3 regions of the Pelomonas nitida genome follow, and region 2 is predicted to be linked to each of the others. Evidence: predicted binding sites of a transcription regulator. Region 2 holds the regulator's gene; each other region holds the start of a gene.

Region 1 (7,263 bases), on a different contig from region 2:
CGTGCTGTGCGTGCTGGGGTAGATGAGCTGGCTGCGCAGCGTGCCGGTCTGCAGGTAGGGGCGCTGGGGCAGGAAGAACACGTCTTCCTGTGGCGGGTGCTCGATGCGGCCACCGCCCTGCGTCCACAGCCCGGCGATGGCGCGCAGCAGCGAGCTCTTGCCGCTGCCGCTGGCGCCGGTGATGAGCAGCGACTCGCCGGCCGGCACCGTGAGCGACAAGTCCTTCACCAGCACGCGGTCGCTGTCGGGCGCGGTGACGGTGAGGCCGTGCAGCGTCAGCTCGCGGGCCGGTTGCAGCGCGATGCCGGCGGCGGGTGGTGCCTGCTCCAGCTTTTCGGCCATGACGTGCAGGCGGTCGATGCCGGCGACGAAGCGCGACAGGCTCTCGAAGTTCTCGACGATGACGGACACCGCGCTCAGCACCGCCGCGAAGGCGCCGCCGGCCTGCACGGCCTGCCCCACCTCCAGCTCGCCCGCCAGCACCTGGCCGGCCAGCACGACGAAGGGCACCAGCAGGCTGAGCTGGCTGAAGGAGCGCTGGAACAGGTTCAGCATGAACTGCGCGCGGATCATCTTCTTGGTGTTGAGCAGCGCGGCGCGAAGGCGCTGGTCGAGCTGGCGGCGCTCCTGCTTCTCGCCGCGGTAGAAGGCGATGGACTCGGCGTTCTCGCGCAGCCGCATGAGGCGAAAGCGGAAGTCGGCTTCGCGCTTGAGCTGCCAGAAGTTCAGCCGGATCAGCGGCCCGCCGAACAGCCCGATGGACAGCACGGTGCCCAGCAGCGCGTAGGCGATGAGAAAGCCCACCAGCAGCTTGGACAGCGCCCACAGCACCGTGCTGAACGCCACCAGCTGCATGACCGAGCCCAGCAGGATGAGCAGGAAGTTCAGCGAGCGGCCGGTGAAGGTGTTGACGTCGTCGGCGATGCGCTGGTCGGGGTTGTCGACGCCGGCGAGCCGGAAGTACGCGCGGTCGCCGAGGTAGGCGTCGAGGAAGCGGTGCGTGAGCCAGCGCCGCCAGTCGTTGGCATAGGCGTCGCGGGCGGCGTAGTAGATGGCGTAAACGGGCACGGCGATGCCCACCACCCACAGCATGGTGCGCACGGCCTGCCAGAAGCGGTCGGCGTCGCGCGCGGAGAGCGCCGAGGTCAGCTCGCCGGTCTGGTGGTTCACGAGCACGGCGAGCTGGGTGTCCAGCAGCATCAGCACCACCAGGCCCACCAGCACGGCCCAGGCCACGCGGCGCCGGTCGCCCGTCCAGTAGGGGCGGGCGACGACGAGAAAGCGCCTCCAGGCGGAGGGCGTGCCGGGCGTGGGCGTGGGCATGTGGGCGTTGGGCGTGTTGCGAGCGGGCGCGATACAACCAGCGTAGGCCGGCGCAAGGGGCCGCGCTGTCGGACGGCAGCCCGGGCGGGCGTCGCCCGCAGCCGGCGCAGGCCGGAGGGAGTCGGGCGGCGGCCGCCCCGGCCGTGGGGGCGCTGGGAATCTGCTCAGCTCAGCGCGGTGCTGAGCAGCGCCTGCAGCAGGTGGCCGTGGTTGGCGGCCGTGTCGCCGCTCATGGACGCGGCCAGCCGGTACAGCGGGTGGCCGGTGCCGGCCACGCAGTCGAACACCGGCACGCCGGCGTTGCGGCCGAGCTCGCGCAGGTCTGGCGCCGCCAGGCCCTGGCATTCGATCGCGTCGTAGAGCTGGCCCAGCAGCGAGGCCAGCTCCTGCACATGGTGCTCGCCCGGCCCGCTGGCACGCACGCGCGCCACATGGCCGCCCAGCGCCGTGGCGGCCTGCTCGAACGCGCGGGCCGAGGGGCTGTCGTGGTCGTCGCTGAGCAGCGCCAGCCGCTTGCCCAGCAGCACCTTGCGCAGCCCGCCCGCGCCGGCCGCCGCGAGCCGCAGGCGCTCGGCACCGGCCACCAGCGCCTGCCCGTCGGCGGCGCTGATGTCGGCAGGAGACCAGGGATAGGGGGCGAGCAGCATGGGACCGGCAGGCTAAGGCGCGGCCCGCGCGGCCGAGCTGACGAAGATCAATTTCCGCAGCCCGTTTACCGTCGGTTTACCGAGTGTTTCCGAGTGGCCGTCGCCGTTCTCAGGCAGTTGTCGGCGGCTTTCTAAGCTTCCGTCCATCGAAGCGAGAAGCCCAGGAGCCCATGATGATGACCACCGCCGCAGCCGCCACCGCCGACTTCCGCAGCACGCCGCGCGTGCCGGCCGCCCAGCATGCCGTGGCGGAGCGCATCGCCGACACGCTGCGCCTGCTGCAGGACCATGTCGTCATCACCCGCCGCATCGTGCATGCCGGTGACAGCGTCTACCAGGCCGGCGAGGCGTTCGACACGCTGCACGTCATCAACTCGGGCTTCTTCAAGACCATCAACCTGGCGGCGGACGGCCGCGAGCAGGTCGTGGGCCTGCACTTCAAGGGCGACTGGCTGGGCTTCGACGGCATTGCCGCCGGCCGCCATGGCTGCGACGCCGTGGCGCTGGACACCGGCGAGGTCTGGACGGTGCGCTACGACGCACTGCTGGCCGCCTGCTCGCGCCACACGCCGCTGCTGGCCGTGCTGCACGCCGCCATGAGCCGCGAGATCACGCGTGACCGTGACTCGCTGCTGAGCCTGTGCACGCTGTCGGCCGACGCCCGCGTGGCCGAGTTCCTGCGCTACTGGGCCGACGCGATGGCCCAGCGCGGCCTGCGCCACGACCAGATCACGCTGCGCATGACGCGCGCGGAGATCGGCAACTACCTGGGCATGACGCTGGAGACCGTGAGCCGCGCGCTGTCGCGCCTGTCGCGCGACAAGCTCATCGCCTTCCCCGAACGCGGCCGCCGCGACGTCAGCATCCCCGACGTGCAGGCGCTGGGCGCCTATGTGCAGCGCAGCGTGGCGCCGGCCAGCACGACGCTGCAGTGAACGAGGTTGAACGGGTGCGCGCGCCGGCCGCTGATCAGGCCGTCAGGCGCGCCACGGCGCGGGCCAGCTCCTCGCGGGTAAAGGGCTTGCGCAGCAGCTCCCAGGCCGAGGCCTCGTCGGCGTCCAGCAGCTCCGACGAATAGCCCGACATCAGCAGCACCGCCAGCTCTGGCTGGTGCTGCTGCGCCTGCTTGGCGAGCTGCGTGCCGCGCAACCCGGCGCCCAGCGCGATGTCGCTCAGCAGCAGCCCGTAGCGCGGGCCGGCCTGCAGCTCCAGCAGCGCCAGCTCGGCCGTGGCGAAGGCGCTGACCTGGCAGCCCAGCGCCTGCAGGAAGCTGCCGACGACGGAGCGCACCTCGGGCTCGTCCTCGACCAGCAGCACGCGCAGCCCGGCGGGCACCGCGCCGTGGGCCGCCGCGCCGGGCGTGTCGGCGCGCACGGTGCCGGCGGGGCAGGGCAGCAGCAGTGACACGGTGGTGCCTTCGCCGGGTGCGCTGTCCAGCAGCACGGCGCCGCGCGACTGCTTGGCAAAGCCATACACCGTGCTCAGGCCCAGGCCGGTGCCCCGGCCCGCGGGCTTGGTGGTGAAGAAGGGCTCGAAGGCGCGCTCCTTCACGGCGTCGGGCATGCCGCTGCCGGTGTCGGCGATGCAGATCTGCACGAAACCGTCGGGCAGGCCGCTGCCCTGCAGTTCGGCCGGCAGCGCCTCGCAGGGGCGGGCGGCGAAGCACAGGTCGCCGCCGTCGGGCATGGCGTCGCGCGCGTTGATGGCGATGTTCAGCAGCGCCGATTCCAGCTGGCCGGGGTCGGCCTGGCAGGGCGGGCAGCCCGGCTGCACCTGCACCGTGATGCGGATGCGCTGGTCCAGCGTGCGGCGCAGCATGTCGGCGAGCGACTCCAGCAGGGCCTGCACGTCCACGCGCGTGGGCTGCAGCACCTGGCGGCGCGAGAAGGCCAGCAGCTTGGCCGTCAGCTCGGCGCCCCGGCGCGAGGCGCGCATGGCCGCTGCGACGAAATGCGGCGCCGCCGCGTCGTCGGCCACGGCCGGGTGGTCCTCCAGCACCTGCAGGTTGCCCTGGATGATGGTCAGCAGGTTGTTGAAGTCATGCGCGATGCCGCCGGTCAGCTGGCCGACGCTCTCCAGCCGCTGCGCGTGGTTGAGCGCCTCCTCCGTCTGCTTGCGCTGCAGGCTGGCGGCCAGCAGGTGGGCCAGCGAGTGCAGGAACTGCACTTCGTCGTCGCCGAAACGGCCGGCGCGGCGCGAGCGCACCGTCAGCACGCCGACGACCTGACCCCGGTCGGTCAGCGGCACCGCCAGCCCCGCCACGAGGCCGGCGTCCAGGTAGCTGGCGGGCACGGTGAAGCGGGTTTCCTGCGCGTAGTCGGTCACCTGCATCGCCCGGCCTTCATGGACGACATAGCCCGGCGGGGTGTCCGGCCGGTTGGGCAGGCGGCTGCCGAGGGGCTCGGGCGTCACGCTGCCGGCGCTGCCCTCGACGCGGAAGGCCTGCCGGTCCGGCTCGAGCAGGAAGACGACCGACGCGTCGGCCTCCAGCGTGTCCACCGCCGCCTGCGGGATGCGCTGCAGCAGCAGGTGGGGGTCGCGCGTGTCGACGGCGAAACGGCCGATGTCGGCGATGCATTCGGCGTAGCGCGCGCGCTTGAGCGCCTGCTGCACACGCGGGTAGCCGCTCACGTCGCGGATGGCCGCCACGACATAGGGCAGGCCGTGCGCCTGCAGCGGGCTCAGGGCGATCTCGACCGGCACCTCCGAGCCGTCCTTGCGCCGGGCCACCAGGTCGGCCTGCATGCCCATGGGCCGCGGGCGCGGGGCGTCGCGGTAGCGCTCGCGGTAGGCCGCGTGGCGGGGGCGGATGGCGTCGGGCACGAGGGCGTCGACGGGCAGGCCCTCGAACTCCGCCAGCGTGTAGCCCAGCAAGGTCGCCGCCGCCGGGTTGGCCAGCGCGATGCAGCCGGCCGCGTCGACGAGCAGCAGCGCGTCGGCGTTGGCGATGAACTGCGCGCGGTAGAGCTCGGCGTCCATGTCAGCTGTCCATGGCGCAGCGCGTCACGCGCCACGCATCAACGTGTTGTCGGGCCGAACGCAGGGCCGGCTGCCGGCGTTCAGCCGGGGCGAGACCGGGCGAGGGGTTCACGTTCACCTCAGCGCGGGTCGAGCGGCGGGACAAACAGATAACCCGCGCCCCGCACGGCCTTGATGATCTGCGGCTCGGCGGCGTTGTCGCCCAGCTTCTTGCGCAGCCGGCCGATCAGCACGTCGATCGTGCGGTCGAACGGCGCGGCCTCGCGCCCGCGGGTCTGCTCCAGCAAAAAGTCGCGCGACAGCACCCGGCCGCCATGGCGGGCCAGCACCTGCAGCAGCTCGAACTCGCCGGTGGTGAGCACCACCTCGGCGCCGGCGCTGTCGACGAGCCTGCGAGCGGCCGTGTCCAGCGCCCAGCCGGCGAACTGCAGCCGGGCCCGCTCGGCCGGTGGCGGCGGCGCCACGGGTGGTGCGGCGGCTGGCGGGGCTTCGGCGGGCAGGATGCGGCGCAGCACGGCCTTGATGCGGGCCAGCAGCTCGCGCAGGTCGAAGGGCTTGGTCACGTAGTCGTCGGCACCCACCTCCAGGCCGACGACCTTGTCGATCGCGTCGCCCCGCCCGGTCACGATGACCAGGCCGCAACGCCAGTGCTCGCGCAGCTGGCGCGCGATGACGAAGCCGTCCTCGCCGGGCAGGCCCAGGTCCAGCAGCACGAGGGCGGGCGGGTCGCTGGCCATCAGCTCCAGCAGCGCGCGGCCGCTGTGCACCTGGCTGACGCGAAAGCCCTGGACGCTCAGATAGCCGGCCAGCAACTGGGTGATGTCGACTTCATCGTCGAGAACGGCAACGTGGGGCAGGCTCATGGAGAAGAGAGGGGGCGTGCGGGCGGGACCTGCGGTGTTGTCAAACTGTAACGCCCCTGACGCCACCATTGATTCAAGTCAAGGCGGCGCGGCGCCAGAGCGGCTTGGCGCGGCGCGGGCGGCGGGCGGTGCCGCCTTGTCACAGCGCTGACATGCAGCCGCGTGAGCATCGGCGGTTTTGGCACGCCCCGCATGAGACTGCTTTCCCTGCTGGCCCTGGCTGGCCTGATCGCGCTGCCCGCCGTGGCCGCAGCGCCGTTGCCGCTGGCGTTTGGCGACTTCTTCGTTCAGCCCATCGGCCCGCGTGGCCTGGAGCCCACGGCCGCGTTGAAGGCGGCCGACGGCCAGGCCGTGCGGCTGGTCGGCTTCATGGTCCGGCGCGAACGGCCGCTGGCCGGCAGCTTCCTGCTGACGCCGCGCCCCGTCACGATGGCCGAGCATGCCGACGGCGAGGCCGACGACCTGCCCGCCGCCACCGTCACCGTGCAGCTGGCGGCTTCGCAGCGCGAGCGCCTGGTGGCCTACCAGCCCGGCGCGATCGCGTTGACGGGGCGGCTGGAGGTCGGCCCGGTCGAAGACGAGACCGGTCGCGTCGGCTGGGTGCGCCTGCACCTGGCCGCCGACGCGCTGGCGGGCCAGCCCGGCGCCGCCGAGCCCCATTCCCACTGAACGCCTTCCGATGAAACAAGCCCTGTTCCTCGCCACGCTGGCTGCGGCCGGCTCCGCGCTGGCCGCGCCCAGCGTGACCCGCCTGACACCGCCCAGCGAGCTGTTCGCCAGCGGGCGCGCCGACCCCGTCGTCGCGCGCTTCCTGCCGGGCCAGCGCTTCGACCTGCAGGCCACCGTGAAGCCCGCTGCGGGCCAGAAGATCACGGCGGCCCGCTTCCTGATCGACGGCAAGCCGGTCGCCGCGCCCGTGGCGCTGCGCGACTGCACGGCCGGCTGTGTGAAGGGCGCCGCTGCGGAGACCACCATCGCCACCGTGCGCGCGGTGTCTGCCGAGGCCGCCGGCAAGCATGAGTTCAGCGTCGAGGCCACGCAGGCCGATGGCCAGAAGGTCACGGCGCGGGGCAACTTCGAGGTCGTGCCCTTCACGGCCGCGATGGGCCCCCAGGTGAAGAACATCATCATCCTGCTGGGCGACGGCATGGGCGCGTCGCAGCGCACCGCCGCGCGCATCGTGCACGGCTACGCGCAGGGCAAGGCGCTGCAGCCGCTGGCGATGGACACGTTCACGGCGACGGCGCTGGTCAAGACCTCGTCGCTGAACTCCATCGTCACCGACTCGTCGCCGGGCATGACCAGCTATGTCAGCGGCAACAAGAACAACAACAACGAGGAGGGCGTGTTCCCCGACGACACGGTCGACGCTTTCGACAACCCGCGCATCGAGTACCTCAGCGAATACCTGCACCGCACGCAGGGCAAGCAGCTGGGGATCGTGACGACGG
Region 2 (7,263 bases):
TGCCGCCGCCGACCGGCGTTGTCAGCGGCCCCTTGATCGAGACCACATGGTCCTTCACGGCCTGCAGCGTCTCGGGCGGCATCCACACGCCGGGGCCGTAGACGCGCGTGCTCTTCTCGCCGGCATAGATCTCCATCCAGTGGATCTTGCGGGCATTGCCATAGCAGCGCGCCACGGCCGCATCCACGACCCGCAGCATGACCGGCGTGACGTCCACGCCGATGCCATCCCCTTCGATGAACGGGATGATGGGGTGGTCCGGCACATTCAACGAGAAGTCGGCGTTGACGGTGATCTTGCGGCCGCCTTCCGGCGCCGTGATGTGTTGGGGCATGAGGGAGCGGCTCCGCAGCTGACGAAGGGGAGAACGAACCCGGCGAGTTTAGGCGTCAGCAGGCCAGCAGGATGCGTTCCCACACGCCGTGACCCAGGCCCCACGCCGCGCCGATGGCAAGCGCCAGACCGGCCAGTCGCAGCGCCAGCACCTCGCCACGTTCACCGCGCCGCAGCAGGCGCGCACGCCACAGCGGCGCGATGACCAGGCCCGGCGTGCTCGCCAGCGCGAAGCCCGCCATCGCCGCCGCACCGCCGGGCACCGAGCCCGACAGCCCCGCCAGCAGCAGCGCCGCATGCAGCAGCCCGCAAGGCATGACGACCCAGGCCAGGCCGGTGGCGAACGCATGGCGCGGCTTGGGCCGCCAGTTCACGGCGCCCAGCCAGGCCGGCACGCGGCCGCGGGCCAGCAGCGTCAGCCCGAGCAGCAGCAGGGCCGCCTGCAGCAGCGCCCAGGCCGGCTGCAGCAGCGCGACGCTCTGCGACGCCCGCGCCAGCGCTTCGGCGGACGCGGCCGCCACGGCGCCGCCCGCGCCATAGCCCAGCACGCGGCCGGCCAGCAGCTTGGCGGGACGCGGCCCTGCCGCCAGCGCGCAGGGCGCACTGCACATGGCCGCGCAATGCGGCGTGCCGGCCAGCCCCATCAGCGTGGCCGATGCGATCAGCGCGACATCAAATGCCATCGGCGGCCCCGGTCACGATCGGCGTCAGATGATCTTGGAGAAACGCTCGCGGCTGGCATCAGCCTGCAGGTAGCGATCGAACACCAGCGCGACGGCACGAACGAAATACCAGCCCAGCGGCGTGACCTGGATCGCATCCGGCTCCAGCTCGACCAGCCCCTGGTCGACCAGCAGCTTCAGCCGCGCCAGCTCCGGCCCGAAATAGCTCGGCACATCGACGAGGTAGGACGCCGCGATGGACTCGTACTCCACCCGCCCCTGGCACATCAGCGCCATGATGACGGCACGGCGCACGAGGTCGTCGCGCGTCAGCGCCAGGCCGCGCTGCACGGGCAGCTGGCGCTGGCGCAGCGCGTCCTCGTATTCATCCATCGTCTTGGCGTTCTGCGCGTAGGTGGCGCCCACGCGGCTGATCGCCGACACGCCCAGCCCGACCAGATCGCAGTCCGGCTGCGTGGAATAGCCCTGGAAGCCACGGTGCAGCAGGCCCTGGCGCTTGGCCACGGCCAGCGGGTCGTCGGGCAGCGCGAAGTGGTCCATGCCGATATAGGCATAGCCCTCGCCCAGCAGCGAGCTGATCGCGCCCGACAGCATGGTGAGCTTGTCGCCGGCCGGCGGCAGCAGCTCGGCCACGATGCGCCGCTGCGGCTTGAAGCGCTGCGGCAGGTGCGCGTAGGCATACATCGCAATGCGGTCGGGCCGCAACTCGGCCACCTGCGCGATCGTGCGGGCGAAGCTCTCGGGCGTCTGCAGCGGCAGGCCATAGATCAGGTCGACGTTGGTGGACGAGAAGCCCAGTTCACGCGCGTCCTTCATCAGCGCGGCCACCTGCTCGATCGGCTGCACGCGGTGCACTGCCTTCTGCACGGCGGCGTCGAAATCCTGCACGCCGAAGGACAGGCGGTTGAATCCCAGCACGCGCAGGTGGGCCAGCCGTTGCCGGTCGACGGTGCGCGGGTCCACCTCGATGGACACCTCGGCGCCGGGCAGCAACTTGAAGCGGCGGCGCAGACCGTCCATCAAGCCGCTCAGCTCGTCGTCGGACAGGAAGGTCGGCGAGCCGCCTCCCAGGTGCAGCTGCGACACCGGCGCCATACCGCCGGATTCAGCGCCCAGCGCTTCGGCGACGAGATCCATCTCCACCTCCAGCGCCGCCAGATACGGCGCGGCGCGCTCGTGATGCTTGGTGATGATCTTGTTGCAGGCGCAGTAGTAACAGAGCTGCTCGCAGAACGGGATGTGCACGTACACCGACAACGGCTGGGCCGTGCCGCGCTGGTGCAGCGCCTGCAAGTGCTGGGTGCCCTGGTGCGCTTCGACGAAGCGGTCGGCGGTCGGGTACGAGGTGTAGCGCGGCCCGGCCACGTCGTGGCGACGCAGCAGGTCGGCAAGCTCGAGCTCGTGGGGGCGTTCGGTTACAGCAGTCATGACCGGCACTTTGCCCAGCCCCACGCGGACCGGCCTTGATCGGCATCAAGCCCGCTGCGCGCCGCCCGGCCAAGAATGCAAACCAGTTGATCCAACCCAAAAAACGCCATGCCGACGACCTTGCCGACCGTCTCCCGCATGTCGCGCTCCCCAGACATGCCGACGCCCACTTCCGACGCCATCGAGCCGCTCAAGGTCGCCTGTGCCAGCTGCAACCTGCGTGAACTCTGCCTGCCCGTGGGCCTGAACGCCAGCGAGCTCAGCAAGCTCGACGACCTCGTCACCAAGCGGCGCTCCGTGTCGCGCGGTGACCACCTGTTCCGCAACGGCGAGCGCTTCGAGTCGCTCTACGCCGTGCGCACCGGCTTCTTCAAGACCTGCGTCAACAGCGAAGACGGCCGCGACCAGGTCACCGGTTTCCAGATGGCGGGCGAACTGCTCGGCCTGGACGGCATCAGCAGCGACCACCACCACTGCGACGCCGTCGCGCTGGAAGACTCGTCGGTCTGCGTCATCCAATACGCCCAGCTGGAGGAGTTGTCGCGCGAGTTCACCGTGCTGCAGCACTCCTTCCACAAGATCATGAGCCGCGAGATCGTGCGCGACCATGGCGTGATGCTGCTGCTGGGCAATATGCGCGCCGAGGAACGGCTCGCTGCCTTCCTGCTGAACCTGACGCAACGTCTGCAGGCCCGCGGCTTCTCCGCGTCCAGCCTCGTGCTGCGCATGACGCGCGAGGAAATCGGCAGCTACCTGGGCCTCAAGCTGGAGACGGTCAGCCGCACCTTCTCCAAATTCCAGGAAGACGGCCTCATGGAAGTCAAGCAGCGCCAGTTGCGCATCCTCGACCAGGCCGGCCTGCAGGCGCTGGTGAACAACAGCCGGTGCTGACCGGAAGCCCCTCGCCCAGTCGCGCCGCGCTGAACGCGGGCGCCTCTGGTCGGTCCCCCGAGGGGACGGCGATGCTTGCGGCATCGAGCCGCAAGCACATCGCCTGAGCGGGCCGGCTTGGGGCGACCCGGCGCTCGGCCCGAAGACAAAAAAAAGGCCCCGCGGGGGCACGCGGGGCCGGGGAGATCAGGGACGGTGGGGATCAGCCGACCTTGATCTCGTTGCGCACTTCCTTCACGCCGGGCACGGCTTGCACGAGCTTGATGGCCTTTTGAGCCAGCTCGGCGCTGGGCGCCATGCCCTTCACGACCACGACGCCGGCAGCTGCGCTGCTGACGGTCAGCGGCAGGGCCTGCAGGTCCTTGTCCTGCTGCAGCGCCGCAGCGGCCTGGCTGGCGATGGCCGCATCGCCGGGCTGCGCCTGAGCGACCTGGTCTGCCGGCGCAGGAGCGGTGGCCGGCGCCATGTCGGCGGCGAAGGAAGCGCTAACGGCCGTGGCCGTCAGGGCGGCGGACAGCAGACGGACCAAGGTGGATGCTTGTTGCATGCAGATCTCCTGAGGATGCTGAGTCAAAGAAACGCGATGCCCGGGGGCACCACGACCTCCTCAGCGCAAAGGCTGTGCCAGGTCTTGATTTCCTTTTGAAATCAGCCACTTGCCCGTCGTCGGCGGCCGATCCGGTGATGCCGGCACCCGCCGCAGCAGCGGTTCTGTCGCCAGGCGGCGACAGCTCTGGCGACAGCGCCGCTAAGTGCTTGATTCGTCGGACCGCTTCGTGTCGCTGAAATCCGACGCGGTCGCCAGGGGATCGGTGCGGTAGCGCTGCGGGTCCAGCCCGTGCTTTTGCATGAGGCGGTAGAACTCGGTGCGGTTGCGGTCGGCCAGCCGGGCCGCCTCCGCGACATGCCCCGAGGTCAGCGTGAGCAACTGGTTCAGGTAGTCGCGCTCGAAGCGCTGCTTGGCATGCTGGTAGCTGAGCACGTCGGCCGCAGGCATCTGCAGCGCGCGCTGCACCTGGGCCAACGGCACCAGCGTGCCGGTCGCCAGCACGCACACCTGCTCGACGACGTTGTAGAGCTGGCGCACATTGCCGGGCCACGGCGCCGTCACCAGCGCCTCCAGCGCCTCGGGCGCGAAGCCCTTCACCGGCTTGCGATGCCGCTCGGCCAGCAGCTGCAGGAAATGCTGCGCCAGCAGCGCCACATCCTCGCGGCGCTCCGACAGCGGCGGCAGCCTCAGCTTCACGACGTTCAGGCGGTAGAACAGGTCTGGGCGGAACTGCCCTTCCGCCATCGCGAGCTCCAGGTCGCGGTGGGTGGCGGACAGCACGCGCACGTCCACGGCCACCGGCTCGTTGCTGCCCACCGGCCGCACCACGCGCTCCTGCAGCACCCGCAGGAGCTTGACCTGCAGCGACGGCGGCATGTCGCCGATCTCGTCGAGAAACACCGTGCCGCCATGCGCCGCCGGGATCAGCCCCTGCCGATGCCCCTGCGCACCGGTGAACGCCCCCTTCACATGACCGAACAGTTCGGACTCCAGCAGCGCCTCGGGGATGGCTGCGCAGTTCACCGCCACAAACGGTCGCGCCGCGCGCGGGCTGGCGTTATGCAGCGCGCGGGCCAGCAGTTCCTTGCCCGTGCCGCTGTCGCCGCTGATGAGCACGCTGGCGTCGGTGCCCGCCACGAGGCGGGCCTCGGCCAGCACCTCGGCCATGCGCGGGCTGCGGCTGACGATCTCGCGGCGCCAGGCGCCGTCGCCGTCGAAGCGCGCCGGGCCTGGCGCGTTCACCATCAGCGCTCGGTGGATCTTGGCCATGAGCTCCTGGCCGTCGAAGGGCTTGGTCAGGTAGGCATGGGCGCCACGCGCCGTGGCGTCCACCGCGTCTGGGATGCTGCCGTGCGCGGTCAGCAGGATGACCGGCAGCGACGCATGCCGCGCGCGCACCTCGTCGAACAACGCCATGCCGTCCAGCCCGGGCAGGCGCACATCGGTGATGAGCAGCGAAGGCAGCTTCACCGCGAGGTGGGCCAGCGCGGCCTCGGCGCTGGCGACGGCCTGCACCGTGTGGCCGGCAGCGGTCAGTCGCATGGTCATCAGACGCAACAGGTCGGCGTCGTCGTCGACGACCAGGATGGAGGCAGAAGGCGTCATGCGAGGACTCCTGTGATTTGCGGGGCGAGCGCCGGGCCGCTCCCAAGCCGACCCGCTCGGCCGATGTGCTTGCCGGTCGATCCGGCAAGCATCGCCGTCCCCTCGGGGGACCGGCCAAGGTACTCCTTGGACGAGGGGTTCATCGCTTCACGGGCAGGGTCTGCTCGATGGCCTTCAGCGCCTCGAGCTTTTCATTGAGCTGCTCGTTGCGGCGCTGGCTGTCACGCAGTTGCTGCGTCAGCTTGTCGACGCTGTCCTGCAACCGGCGCAGCTCGGCCAGCCGTGCGGCGCTCAGCGTGGCCACGGCCTTCAGCGGCTCGGCGAGCGCGTCCGGCGCGGCCGCCAGCGCGTCCAGCTGCGCGGCGGCCTGGGCCTGCTCGGCACCGGTGCGCCCCTGCGCCAGGGCGAGCGTCTTGCGCAGCTCGTCGGCATAGGCCAGCACGGCCTTGAGCGACTCGGCCTCGGGCGGCGCCGCGGGCTTCGCACAGACCCCCGGCGGCGGCGCAGGGGGTGGTACGGGCACCGGCGCCTGGCAGGCGGCCAGCGACAGCAGGCCGATCAGCACAAACAAACCAAGCTGGGGGAGCTGTCGTCGTTCAGGTCGCATGGGGAATCTCGATTCGGAAATGGGCACCGCGCTCGCGCGGCAGCAGCTGGCAGCGGCCGCCATGGGCCTGCACGATCTCGCGCACGATGGACAGGCCGATGCCGCTGCCCCGGCGCGCACCGGGCGCCTGGTTGCGGCCCTGGAAGAAGGGGTCGAAAACGCGCGCCACGTCCTCTGACGCCACGCCGGGGCCGCCGTCCACGCAGTCGAAGCAGGTCTGGCGTTCGTCCTGCCGCACCGACAGCGTCACCGTGCCGCCCGGCGGGCTGAAGCGCACGGCATTGACGAGCAGGTTGGCCAGCACGATGGCGAGCTTCTCGCCGTCGACCGCCGCCGTGCAGGGCTGGGCGTCCACCTGCACGGTGAGCCCCCTCGCCTGCCACAGCAGCCGCTGCTCGTCCGCCACGCGGGCCAGCAGGGCCGGCAGGTCGGTCGGCTTGCGCTGCAATTGATGGGCGTCGGACGCCAGCGTCTGGTAGCGCAGCAGGTCTTCGATCTGGCGCTGCAGCGCCACGCTGTTGTCGCCCAGGATGCGGACGATCTCGGTCTGGTCGGGCGTCAGCGGGCCGGCCACACCGTCGCGCAACAGCGCGGCGCCTTCGCGGATGGACGCCATGGGCGTTTTCAGCTCATGCGAGATGTGGCGCACGAAGCGGGTCTTGTCGGCCTCCAGCGTCGCCAGCCGCTGGCGCAACCATTCCAGCTGCCGGCCCAGGCGCCGCAGGTCGGCCGGGCCGCCAACGGCAATGGCGCCGTCCAGCCGGTTGTCCCCCATGCGGCCGATCGCCGCCTCCAGCTGAGCCAGCGGCCGCAGCAGCCAGTGGCCGAATCCCACGGCCAGCAGCAGGGCCAGCCCGATCGCCCCCAGCACCTGCACGGAGATCAGCCGCCGCTGCTGCTCCAGCTCGGCGAGCACCGCGTCGGAGCGCCGGTCCATGGCCTGCTGGCTGCGCTCGGCGATCAGCTCGTTGAGCCGGTGCAGCCGCGCGAACGCCGGGCTCAGCCGCTTGAGCAGCGCCGGGCGGGCCCGCTGCGGGCCGGGGTCTTGCAGCGCCTCCCACGCCGACTGGGCCTGCTGCGCCCATTCGGCGAACAGCTCGCGCACCGCCACGTCGGCCATCAAAGGTGCCAGGGCGCGCTGCGTGTCCTTCGCGTCGGCCCAGGCG
Region 3 (7,263 bases), on a different contig from region 2:
CTGCTGACCGACCCGCAGACCAGCGGCGGCCTGCTCGTGTCCTGCGAGCCCGGCGCGGTGGACGAGGTGCTGGCCGTGTTCCGCCGCCACGGCTTCGACGCCGCGGCCGAGATCGGCGAGGTCATCGCCGCCGCGCCGGGCGGGGCGCGGCTGGTCGTGCGCGCCGGCTGAGCCTCCTAGCCGGCATGAAAAAGGGGCGCCCGCGGCGCCCCTTGCTGTCGCAATCGGTCTCGAGATCAGGCGGCGACGACGCGCACCATCTCCAGCACCTTGTTCGAGTAGCCCCACTCGTTGTCGTACCAGGACACGAGCTTGACGAAGGTGCCATCCAGCGCGATGCCGGCGTCGGCATCGAAGATGGACGTGCGCGGGTCGCCGCGGAAGTCGGTGGCGACGACCTTCTCGGTCGTGTAGCCCAGCACGCCCTTGAGCGCGCCCTCGCTCTGGGCCTTCATCTCGGCGCAGATCTCGTCGTAGCTGGCGTCCTTCACCAGCTCGACGGTCAGGTCGACCACCGACACGTCGCTCGTCGGCACGCGGAAGCTCATGCCCGTGAGCTTCTTGTTCAGCTCGGGGATGACCTTGCCGACGGCCTTGGCGGCGCCGGTGCTGCTGGGGATGATGTTCTCCAGGATGCCGCGGCCGCCGCGCCAGTCCTTGTTGCTCGGGCCGTCCACGGTCTTCTGCGTCGCGGTGGCGGCGTGCACGGTGGTCATCAGGCCGCGCTTGATGCCCCACTTGTCGTTCAGCACCTTGGCCAGCGGGGCCAGGCAGTTGGTCGTGCAGGACGCGTTGGAGATGATGGTCTCGCCGGCGTACTTGGTGTGGTTCACGCCGAACACGAACATCGGCGTCTCGTCCTTGCTGGGAGCCGAGAAGATGACCTTCTTGGCGCCAGCCGCCAGGTGCTTCTCGCCGCCGGCCTTGTCCAGGAAGATGCCCGTGGCTTCGATGACGATGTCGGCGCCGGCCTCGGCCCACTTCAGCTCGGACGGGTCCTTCACCGCGGTCAGGCGGATCTTCTTGCCATTGACCACCAGCGTGTTGCCGTCGACGGACACGTCACCGTCGAACTTGCCGTGCACGCTGTCGTACTTGAGCATGTAGGCGAGGTAGTCGGGCTCCAGCAGGTCGTTGATCGCGACGACCTCGATGTCCTTGAAGTTCGCGATAGCGGCACGGAACACCATGCGTCCGATGCGGCCGAAGCCGTTGATGCCGATCTTGATGGTCATGGGAGAGTCTCCAGGGGGATGAAAAATTCGCGCGGGGTCGATGATTCTCGGCGATCGCGAATCGGGGGTGGTTTCAGGGCGATTTCAGCGGCCGCGGGCTGCAGCTGTCCAGGATGCCGCCGCCGGTGGTACCAGGGCTTGCAGCAGGTCAAGAAATCGCAACTTGCCACCCTCCGCCCGCCTCGGCGCGCCAGCGGCTGCAAGCGTAGCGGCGCCCACGCGCCGCAGGCCTTGCCCATCGAACAAGCAGGCCTTGCCGATGCCGTGGCGTCACCCGAGCTTGATCAGGCCGCGGGGCACATCGACGCCCATCAGGCTCTCGAACTGTTTCGTGTACCGCAAAACCTGCGTCCTGCCGTGCCGGGTTCCTCCGGAGTGGCTGCTCAGCCGTTCTCGGCGTCTGCCGTGAAGCTGACCACGCCGCAGGGCACATCGACCTGCAGCCGGCTGCCGAAGAGGTCGTTGGCAACGTCGTCTGACTGAAGGTTGAACTGCAGGCCGCCGAGCCAGCGCAGGAAGTCGACCTTGTTCGGGTCCCTGGAGCCCGGCACGGAAGCACGGTGGGGGCGTCCTTCGCCGCCGACGATGAAGTCCACCTTGAAGGGGCAGCCCATGGTGTTCAGGTCGAAGTGGACGGGTTGCTTCCACGGTTCGCGCATCAGTTTGATGAACTCCATCAACGTGAAGCGATCGTGCTTGAACCCGTGGCGGCGCCCGCCTTTGGGGAACATGCTGAACGTCTGCTCGACCGAGCGCGGGCGGTCCTGTGCCGTTCGGCAGGGCATGCGGTAGCCCGCCACCCATTCGCGCACGGCCTGCTCGAACCTGGCCGAGGCCTTGGCGTAGGAAAACGCGACTGACGGTGGCTGCTGCCCGTCACCCGCGAACGTGATCACGGCCACCAAGTGCTCGGCCCCAGGCCGGCCGAGGGTCAGGCCCATGTCGTAGTCCAGTGCACGCCGGGGCATGACGATGCACAGCGGCGGCCTGCCCTGCACGTCGGGCGGTATGGGCGCCGGGTCGCGCTCGTCGTTCTGGAAGCTGAATTCCTGCACGGCGCGAACTTCGCCGTCTTCGGGCTTCAGGCAGGGCAGGCGGTAGCCCGACACATAGCGCTCCACCTGGTCCTGCATGTCCTCGCGCGCCGAGTTGAACAGCACCTCGAACGTGGGCTTTTCGTCGGGCTGCTTGAACTTCAGCAGCAGCCGCATCGCGCCGTGTGCGCGGTCGAGCTTGTCGTGCTGCGGGTAGCGCGGCGCCTTGCCCGGCTTGACAAGGCAGCCGAGGCGTTGCGCCTCGCTCGGCGTCACGATTTCTGTCTGTGCCGATGCGCCAAGCGCAAACGCGCCCAGCACCCCGGCAACGAAGAGACTGCGCATCCGGACCTCCCTGCCTTTTTTTGATGCAGGGAGGTTTGTAGCGCATTTGGCGCGTTATTTCTTCTTCAACACGGCCTTCACGGTCGCCGCCACGTTCTCCGGCGTGAAGCCGAAGTGCTTGAACAGCACCGGCGCCGGGGCCGACTCCCCGAAGGTGTCGATGCCGACGACGGCGTCCACGCCGTACTTCCACCAGAAGTCGCTGACGCCCATTTCCACCGCCACGCGCGGCAGGCCCTTGGGCAGCACGGTCTTCTTGTAGTCCTTGTCCTGGCGGTCGAACACGTTGGTGGACGGCATGGACACCACGCGCACCTTCACGCCCTCGTCGGCCAGCAGCTTTTGCGCGGCCATGGCCAGCTGCACTTCGGAGCCGGTGGCGATGATGATCGCCTTGGCCTTGCCCTTGGCGGGCTCGGACAGCACGTAGGCGCCCTTGGCGATCTCGTCCACATTCGTCTTGGGCGAGTAGGCCAGGTTCTGGCGCGAGAGGGCCAGCAGGCTGGGGCGCTGCGCGTTGCCCAGCGCCATCGTCCAGGCCACGACCGTCTCGGTCGTGTCGGCCGGGCGCCAGACGTCCAGGCCGGGGATCAGGCGCAGGCTGGCGACATGTTCGATGGACTGGTGCGTCGGGCCGTCTTCACCCAGGCCGATGGAGTCGTGCGTCATCACGTGGATGACGCGGGTCTTCATCAGCGCGGCCATGCGGATGGCGTTGCGGCTGTAGTCGCTGAAGGTCAGGAAGGTGCCGCCGTAGGGGATGAAGCCGCCATGCAGCGCAATGCCGTTCATGATGGCGGCCATGCCGAACTCGCGCACGCCGTAGTTGATGTGGCGGCCGTTGTTGGGCGTGCCGGCGGCGTCGAAGCGCAGGTTGGGCGTGCTGCTCGTGTTGGTCAGGTTGGAGCCGGTCAGGTCGGCGCTGCCGCCCAGCATCTCGGGCAGCTGGGCCGTGAAGGCTTCCAGCGCGATCTGGCTGGCCTTGCGGCTGGCGACGGTCTGCGCGTCGGCATGGGCCTTGACGACGGCGTCCACGGCGATCTGCGCGAAGTTCTCGGGCAGCACGCCGGCCATGCGGCGCTGGAATTCGGCGGCCAGCTCGGGGTGGGCGGTGGCGTAGGCGTCGAAGCGCTGCTCCCATTGCTCCTCGGCGGCGGCGCCCGCGGCCTTGGCGTCCCAGGCGGCGTAGATGTCGGCCGGGATGACGAAGGGCTCGTGCGTCCAGCCGATGGCTTCGCGGGTCAGCTTGATTTCCTCGGCACCCAGCGGCTCGCCGTGGGCCTTGCTGGTGTTGGCGCGGTTGGGCGAGCCCTTGCCGATGTGGGTCTTGGCGATGACGAGCGTGGGCTTGTCGGCGCTCTTGCGGGCTTCGGCGATGGCGGCGTCGACAGCGTCGATGTCATGGCCGTCCACGGGGCCGACGACGTTCCAGCCATAGGCCTGGAAGCGCTTGGCCGTGTCGTCAGCGAACCAGGGCGCGACCTGGCCGTCGATGGAGATGCCGTTGTCGTCGTAGATGGCGATCAGCTTGTTCAGCTTCCATGCGCCGGCCAGTGCGGCCGCCTCGTGGCTGATGCCTTCCATCAGGCAGCCGTCGCCCAGGAACACATAGGTGTGGTGGTTGACGATCTCGTGGCCGTCGCGGTTGAAGTCGCGCGCCATCAGCTTCTCGGCCAGCGCCAGGCCGACGGCGTTCGTCACGCCCTGGCCCAGCGGGCCGGTGGTGGTCTCGACGCCGGCGGTGATGCCCACCTCGGGGTGGCCCGGCGTCTTGCTGTGCATCTGGCGGAAGGCCTTCAGCTCCTCGATGGGCAGGTCATAACCCGTCAGGTGCAGCAACGCGTAGATCAGCATCGAGCCGTGGCCGTTGGACAGCACGAAGCGGTCGCGGTCGGCCCAGTGCGGGTTGGCGGGGTTGTGCTTGAGGTGCCGCGCCCACAGCGCCACGCCGATGTCAGCCATGCCCATGGGGGCGCCCGGGTGGCCCGAGTTGGCCGCCTGCACCGCGTCCATCGCGAGGGCGCGGATCGCGTTGGCCATGAGGGTGGGGGAGGCGGTCGATGCTGTCATGGCCGGGGGCTTTCCTGAGCTGAGGGGCAAAGCCGGCGATTTTACGGGGCGCCCTCTGCACGGCTTGATCCAGCGCAAGGTGTGGTCGTGGCCGAGGCGCGACGCTTGGCGGATGTTCCCGTCGCCCATGCCCTTGACGGTGCGCGTCATCCGCGCAGAGCACGACGCGCTCGCCGCGATGCTGCGCACGCTGCCCTTGCTGCTGGAAGCGCAGCGCCGCACGGGCACGCCGCCGGACTTCGGTGCGTTGCGGGCCATGCTGTTCTATGTCGACGAGTTTCCCGAACGCTTTCATCACAAAAAGGAAAGCGAGCTGTTGTTCCCGAAGCTGCGCGCGCGGGCGCCCACGCTGCGCGGGACGCTGGACGACCTGGAGGCCGACCATGCGCAGGGCGAGCGCGCGGTTCGGGAGCTGCAACACAGCCTGCTCGCCTGGGAGCAGATGGGCGACAGCCGGCGCGACAAGTTCGAGCAGCAGGTGAAGGTCTACAGCGCGCGCTACCTGCGCCACATGAGGCGCGAGGAGACCGAGGTGCTACCGCGCGCCGCCCAGGTGCTCAGCGCCGAGGACTGGGCCGAGCTCGACGAAGCCTTCGGCGCGCACACGGACCCGCTCGCGCCCCGCGCCGGCCAGGCCGTGGATGAGGCCTACGCGCCGCTGCGCCAGCGCATCCTGTCGGCGTTGCCGGCGCCGTTCGGCTGGGCGGCCGCCCTGGACCTGGGCACCGCGGCGCCCGGCGCCTGACGCACCGCCGCGCCGGGCCCGCTCACAGCGCCGTGCGCGAGCAGAGCTGCGTCAACCGGCCCGTCTTCACCCACTCGTCCAGCCGCAGCCGGGCGTCGTCGCGCAGTTCGGTCTCGCTCTGTGCTTCGGCGTCGACCAGGCCGACCCAGGCGTTGCGGCCGATGTCCTTGGCCTCGTACAGCGCGGCGTCGGCCAGGTCGATGGCGGCGTGCCAGTCCAGCGTGGCCGGCAGGCGCGTACACAGCGGGAAGGCGCTGAAACCCACCGAGCTGGTGAGCGACAGCCGGAAGCCGCCGTCCAGCTCGAAAGGCCGGGCGGCGATGGCCTGGCGGGCGCGCTCGGCCAGCTCGGCGGCGCGTGAGCGCGGCGTGCCGCGCGCGACGATGAGGAACTCCTCGCCGCCCCAGCGCACCAGGTAGTCGGTCGTGCGGAACACCTGCTCCAGGCGGCCGCGCATCTGCGTCAAGACGGCGTCGCCGGCCATGTGGCCGTGCGCGTCGTTGATGCGTTTGAAGTGGTCGATGTCGATGAGGAAGAACAGCAGGTCCTGCTCGCTGCCGCCCGGGCTCGGGATGCTCGCGATGGGCTCGTAATGCCGCACGGCCAGGGCCGCGTCGGCCGGCAGCTGGCGGTCCAGGAAGCGCCGGTTGCGCAAGCCGGTCAGCGGGTCGGTGAAGCTGGCCTCCTCCAGCTCGGCGGACTTGGCCGTCAGCGCGGCCGTGGCGGCCTCCAGCGCCTCGGTGCGCTCCTGCACGCGCGCTTCGAGCACGCGGTGGCGGTGCAGCAGCAGCCGCGTGCGCACACGCACGATGCCGGCCACCAGGCCCACCACGGCCAGCGCGGCCAGCGCGCGCGCCCAGCCGGTCTGCCACCAGGCCGCCCGCACGACGACGTCGACCACCCGCTCGGCCGAACCCCACACGCCGTCGCGGTTGCTGCCCTGCATGTGCAGCCGGTAGTGGCCCGGCGAGAGGTTGGTGTAGGTGGCCGTGCGGCCCAGCGTGCCGTCCACCCAACCGTCATCCATGCCCTGCAGCCGGTAGCGGTAACGGTTGCGCGCGGGCTGGCTGTAGTCCAGCGACGCGAACGCCAGCGTGAAGGCCCGCTCGCCCGGCCCCAGCACGAGCTGGTCGGCGCCGGCCGGTAGCGCGCGTTCCTCGCCGTCGACGCGCAGGTCCGAGATGACCAGCGGCGGCCGGTAGGACCAGGGCGAGAAGCGGTCGGGGTCGACGATGAGCAGCCCGCGCGCGCCGCCGAACAGCATGCGGCCATCGTCGAGCGGCGCATAGGCGCGGAACCAGCCGGTGCCGAGGTCGGCCCCGTCGGCGGCGCCGAGCTCGCGGCGCTCGCCGGTGCGCGGGTCGAACATGTTGCGCTGCGACCAGATGCGCCCGCGCTTGTCGACCAGCAGGTTGGCGCCGAAGGCGCCGCCGGCGTCCGACGCCGCGACGGCCTCGAAGCGCGCATGGCTGCCATGGCTCTCCACCAGCCGATGCAGGCCGGTGCCGGTGTCCACCCACAAGCGGCCCGCCAGGTCCACCGCCATGCCCAGCACGGTCTGGCCGGTCAGGCCCGTGGCGTCGACCCACTCGGCCACCGGCTCGTCATCGGCCGGCGAGGCGACGCGCAGCAGCCCCGCCGCGCCGCCGGCCCACAGGCTGCCGTCCGGCAGCCGCGCGAAGGCGTTGAGTTCGCCGGTGCCACCCACGAGGCCGGCGGTGGCCACGGGGCGCATCTGCGGGTGCCGGGGCGTCCAGCGCATCAGCCCGTCGAGCGTTGCGATCCACAGCGCGCCGTCATCGCTGGCATGGAAGCGCCGCGGCACCGCGTTGCC

What was found. Region 2 encodes FNR, which switches genes on or off when oxygen is low (the NO sensors DNR and NnrR bind a similar motif). Its sites were predicted from a motif close to TTGATNNNNATCAA; they were not measured.
Region 1: ACG00X_RS18120 (ornithine carbamoyltransferase) is a predicted target of FNR. The motif match lies at 2,008-2,021, and genes of this name have one in related genera.
Region 3: ACG00X_RS11555 (hemerythrin domain-containing protein) is a predicted target of FNR. The motif match lies at 4,749-4,762, and genes of this name have one in related genera.

What each region holds. Positions count from the first base shown of each region.
Region 1 covers NZ_JBIGIA010000015.1:42,236-49,498, forward strand. The annotation lists gene ACG00X_RS18115 (ABC transporter ATP-binding protein/permease) at 1-1,323, opposite strand, end outside; gene ACG00X_RS18120 (ornithine carbamoyltransferase) at 1,488-1,970, opposite strand; gene ACG00X_RS18125 (Crp/Fnr family transcriptional regulator) at 2,144-2,905, shown strand; gene ACG00X_RS18130 (PAS domain S-box protein) at 2,940-4,949, opposite strand; gene ACG00X_RS18135 (winged helix-turn-helix domain-containing protein) at 5,069-5,812, opposite strand; gene ACG00X_RS18140 (hypothetical protein) at 6,005-6,481, shown strand; gene ACG00X_RS18145 (alkaline phosphatase) at 6,492-7,263, shown strand, end outside.
Region 2 covers NZ_JBIGIA010000003.1:78,674-85,936, forward strand. The annotation lists gene icd (NADP-dependent isocitrate dehydrogenase) at 1-334, opposite strand, end outside; gene ACG00X_RS04825 (urease accessory protein UreH domain-containing protein) at 390-1,016, opposite strand; gene hemN (oxygen-independent coproporphyrinogen III oxidase) at 1,041-2,444, opposite strand; gene fnr (fumarate/nitrate reduction transcriptional regulator Fnr) at 2,601-3,335, shown strand; gene ACG00X_RS04840 (BON domain-containing protein) at 3,538-3,882, opposite strand; gene ACG00X_RS04845 (sigma 54-interacting transcriptional regulator) at 4,084-5,490, opposite strand; gene ACG00X_RS04850 (hypothetical protein) at 5,630-6,061, opposite strand; gene ACG00X_RS04855 (sensor histidine kinase) at 6,087-7,263, opposite strand, start outside.
Region 3 covers NZ_JBIGIA010000007.1:265,451-272,713, forward strand. The annotation lists gene selD (selenide, water dikinase SelD) at 1-171, shown strand, start outside; gene gap (type I glyceraldehyde-3-phosphate dehydrogenase) at 237-1,235, opposite strand; gene ACG00X_RS11545 (hypothetical protein) at 1,619-2,614, opposite strand; gene tkt (transketolase) at 2,669-4,654, opposite strand; gene ACG00X_RS11555 (hemerythrin domain-containing protein) at 4,812-5,429, shown strand; gene ACG00X_RS11560 (diguanylate cyclase) at 5,452-7,263, opposite strand, start outside.